2 regions of the Streptomyces pseudoechinosporeus genome follow, and region 1 is predicted to be linked to the other one. Evidence: riboswitches for the same ligand, from Rfam matches in the RefSeq annotation. Region 1 holds a riboswitch; the other holds the start of a gene.
What was found. Region 1 has a riboswitch for S-adenosylmethionine ahead of ACYVO6_RS09970 (aminotransferase class V-fold PLP-dependent enzyme). Riboswitches for the same ligand answer to the same signal wherever they lie in the genome.

Region 1 (2,200 bases):
AGCCGACCTCGGTGAGGGCCTTGCAGGCGGAGGCGACGGCGTAGGCACCGATGACGTTGGGCGACCCGGCCTCATGCCGAGCGGCACTGTCATGCCACTCCACATCGACGCCACCGTCCGCCCGACGCGACACCTTCCGACTAGCACCGCCACCCGCGAGATACGGGTCCGCCTCACGCAGCCAGTCGGAACGCCCGGCGAGCACACCCGCCCCGAAGGGCGCGTACAGCTTGTGCCCCGAGAACGCGACCCAGTCGACGTCCAACTCCCGTACGGAGACGGGGTGATGGGGCGCCAGCTGCGCGGCGTCGAGCACGATCCGCGCGCCGTGCGCGTGCGCGGCGGCGGCCAGTTCGCGTACGGGCCACAACTCGCCGGTGACGTTGGAGGCTCCGGTGACGCAGACGAGGGCGGGACCGCTGGGATCCCGGTCGGCGAGGGCGCGCTCGAGGGTGGCGACGGCCTGGGCGGGCGTGCGCGGCGCGTCGAGGCAGGTGACGTGGGCGTTGCGCCAGGGCAGCAGCGAGGCGTGGTGCTCGGTCTCGAAGACGTAGACCTGGCAGTCGGCGGGGAGAGCGGCGGCGAGCAGGTTGAGCGAGTCGGTGGTGGACCGGGTGAAGACGACCTGGTCACCGTCCCGGCAGTCGAGAAACTCGGCGACGGCGATCCGAGCGTTCTCGAACAGATCCGTGGACAACTGGGACAGATACCCGGCCCCCCGGTGCACGCTCCCGTAGTACGGCGCGTACGCGGCCACGTCGTCCCACACCCTCTGGAGGGCCGGGGCACTGGCGGCGTAGTCGAGAGCGGCGTACGTGACCTCGCCGCCGGTGACAAGAGGAACGGTGACGTCCCGTCCCAGAACAGGCAACGGCTCAGCGACAGCGGTGAAGACAGACATGACACTCCCTCGAGACCAGGACCCCTGGTTCATCGCGAGGGGTCCGCGCTTGCCGCAGGCCTTGCTGCCTACGACCTGGTCTTCACCCGGGGCACCCCGCCACGGACGGAGGGTTGCCGGACAGCCGGCCGGGGCCTCTTGGCTGTCACTCATGACCTGCCGCCGAACATACGCAACCTGTTCGACCGATTGCAACTCCGGTCCGGATCCCGGAACGGGGGGTTTCTCGCCCCCGCCGCCCCTACCCGTCCCATCCCAGGGGCTGCGCCCCGGGCCCCCGCCAGGGGGTGGGGGTGACACGTCGTGTCGCGGCTGCAGGTGCGTCGTGGTTGCTCGCGCAGTTCCCCGCGCCCCTGAAGGGCGCGTCCCTGGAACCGCCAGCCACCATGCTCACCAGCCACCACGTGCCCGCAGCCTCCCACCGGCGGGAGGGGCCGTGGGCCGGTGCGTCGTATGCCCGTCGCTTAGGTTCTGTCTCAGGAAACCCGCACCCTGTACCAGCAAAGGGCCGTACGCCCGGCCTGCGACGGGCTGACGCACCGGCCCACGGCCCCGACCCACCCACCGGACCCCAAGGGGCGCGGGGAACGGCGCGACCAGCCACAACGGACCCGCACCCGACAACGAACCCACCCGCCCAACCGCCGGAGGCACTACGCGTTACTAACAGCCACCCACCGGTCCAACGTCCGCTTCGCCACCCCCGAGTCAATGGCCTCCGCCGCCCTGGCCATCCCCTCACGAAGCTGGTCCGCAAGCGGACCGTCACCCGGCGACAGAGCCACCAACGCCGCCGCCGAGTTCAGCAGCACAGCGTCCCGCACAGGCCCGGTCTCCCCGTTCAGCAAGCGCAGCGCCACGTCCGCGTTGTACGAAGCGTCAGCCCCCCGCAACGCCTCCACCGGCACCAGCTCGATCCCCGCATCCCGCGGATCGAAGATCTCCTCGTGGACCTTCCCGTCCCGTACCACCCAGACACGCGACGTGGACGTGGTGGTCAGCTCGTCGAGACCGTCGTCGCCGCGGAAGACCAGGGACGAGTTGCCGCGCTCGGCGAGGACGCCGGCCACGATGGGCGCCATCCGCGCGTCGGCGACCCCGACGGCCTGCGCCTTGACGCGGGCCGGGTTGGTGAGCGGACCGAGCAGGTTGAATGTCGTCCGGATCCCCAACTGCGCCCGTGCGGCGCCCACATGACGTAGCGCCGGATGGAACTTCACCGCGAAGCAGAAGGTGATCCCGGCCTCCTCGGCCACCTCGGCGACCCGCTGCGGCGTCAGCTCCAGATTGACGCCCAGC
Region 2 (2,200 bases), on a different contig from region 1:
AGGCTGGGGCGGATGGTCGCGGTAAGACCAGTGTCGGAGGCCACCGCATCCAACGTCTTGAGACCGTCACCGGTGTTGAGGACGACAGTCGTCAGGCTCGGGTCCAGCAGACCGTTCTCGATCAGCTTCTTCGCCACCCCCACCGTCACACCACCGGCGGTCTCCGCGAAGATCCCCTCGGTCCGCGCCAGCAGCTTGATCGCGTCGACGACCTGCTCGTCGTTGACGTCCTCCACGGCACCACCGGTACGCCGCGCGATGTCCAGCACGTACGGGCCATCCGCGGGGTTCCCGATGGCGAGCGACTTGGCGATCGTGTTCGGCTTCTGCGGCCGTACGACGTCGTGGCCCGCCTTGTAGGCGACGGACACCGGCGAGCACCCCTCGGCCTGGGCGCCGAAGATCTTGTACGGCTTGTCCTCGACGAGCCCGAGCTTGATCAGCTCCTGCAGACCCTTGTCGATCTTCGTGAGCTGGGAGCCGGAGGCGATGGGCACCACCAGCTGGTCGGGGAGCTGCCAGCCGAGCTGCTCGCAGATCTCGTAGGCGAGGGTCTTGGAGCCCTCGGCGTAGTACGGGCGCAAGTTGACGTTGACGAAGCCCCAGCCCTCGCCGGCCGGGTCGCCGATCAGCTCGGAGCAGAAGCGGTTCACGTCGTCGTAGTTGCCCTCGATGCCGACGAGTTCGCCGCCGTACACCGCGGCCATGACGACCTTGCCCTGCTCCAGGTCGTGCGGGATGAACACGCAGGAACGGAAGCCGGCGCGGGCGGCGGCGGCGCCGACGGCACCGGCGAGGTTGCCCGTCGAGGAGCAGGAGAGGGTCGTGAAACCGAAGACGCGGGCAGCCTCCAGGGCCTGGGCGACGACACGGTCCTTGAAGGAGTGCGTCGGGTTGCCGGAGTCGTCCTTGACGAAGAGCTTGCCGGGGTCGACGCCCAGCTCGCGCGCGAGGTTGTCGGCCTTGACGAGCTTGGTCCAGCCGGGGTTGATGTTCGGCTTGGTGGCCACGTCCGCGGGGACGGGCAGGAGAGGCGCGTACCGCCAGATGTTCGCGGGGCCCGCCTCGATCTGCTTACGGAGTTCCTCGGTGTCGTACGCCGAGAAGTCGTACGCGATCTCCAGCGGGCCGAAACACTCCTCGCAGGCGAAGACGGGGCCGAGCGGCACGCGGTGGCCGCATTCGCGGCAGGAGAGCGCTGCGGCGGGGCCGAGGTCTACGGAGTTCGTGGAGGGCGCCGAGTCGGCGGAGGTTTCAGCGTTCGTGGTGCTTGCAACTGTCTGCGCAGCCATGTGAGGCGAGGCCCTTTCTCCTCATCTTCCTCACGACGCATCTCGTCGTGAGACGGATTTGGCACCTTCACTAGCCGGGAGCCTCGCGGAATCGATCATCTTCGATCGGTACGAGAACCGGCTGGAGGGTTGCCGGGGCTTCAACGGGCCGTATCCCTCTGCCCCTCTGGATGAGCGCTATTCGGTTGTGAGTATGTGGTTGTCGGCTGGGCGACCCGCGACATGCGATGGTCATCAGCGTTGTTCAAGACTGTAACCGAAGGCCTGGATCGTGGAGAGACCAGTCCGAACCGCGAGATGACAGTCACATCAGCCTTCTGCCGCAGTGGGCACTCGCGACCCGGTCCAATGCAAGGGAGAGCCGCACGTGCTGGAAGACGTCGAGCGCTGGCTGAACACGCGCTCCTGGTCCGTTGGCGACCGCCCGCTGAAGAAGCTCATCGCCGCGAAGCGCGCGGCCAACTCCACGGTGAGCGTCGTACTGCCCGCGCTCAACGAGGAGGAGACCGTCGGCGAGATCGTCGCCGTGATCCGCCGCGAGCTGATGACCAAGAAGGTGCCGCTCGTCGACGAGATCGTCGTGATCGACTCGGGCTCGACGGACCGTACCTCGGAGGTCGCCGCCGACGCGGGGGCCCGGGTCGTGCACCGGGACGAGATACTCCCGCGCATCCCCGCCGTCCCCGGCAAGGGCGAGGTCCTGTGGCGCTCGCTGCTGGTCACGAGCGGGGACATCGTCGCCTTCATCGACGCCGACCTGAAGGAGTTCTCCGCGGACTTCGTCTCGGGGATCGTCGGTCCGCTGCTCACCGATCCGGGCGTCGACCTCGTCAAGGCGATGTACGACCGCCCGCTGAACCTGCCGGGCGATCCCACCTCCGGCAGGACCGCCGCAGGCCAGGGCGGCC

Region 2: another riboswitch for S-adenosylmethionine. It lies ahead of thrC (threonine synthase); the one in region 1 lies ahead of ACYVO6_RS09970 (aminotransferase class V-fold PLP-dependent enzyme).

The regions. Positions count from the first base shown of each region.
Region 1 covers NZ_BAAGPS010000006.1:63,657-65,856, forward strand. Annotated here, with positions in the region: gene ACYVO6_RS09970 (aminotransferase class V-fold PLP-dependent enzyme) at 1-901, opposite strand, end outside; SAM riboswitch class IV at 942-1,058, opposite strand; gene trpD (anthranilate phosphoribosyltransferase) at 1,555-2,200, opposite strand, start outside.
Region 2 covers NZ_BAAGPS010000050.1:124,552-126,751, forward strand. Annotated here, with positions in the region: gene thrC (threonine synthase) at 1-1,292, opposite strand, end outside; SAM riboswitch class I at 1,311-1,469, opposite strand; gene ACYVO6_RS34635 (glucosyl-3-phosphoglycerate synthase) at 1,660-2,200, shown strand, end outside.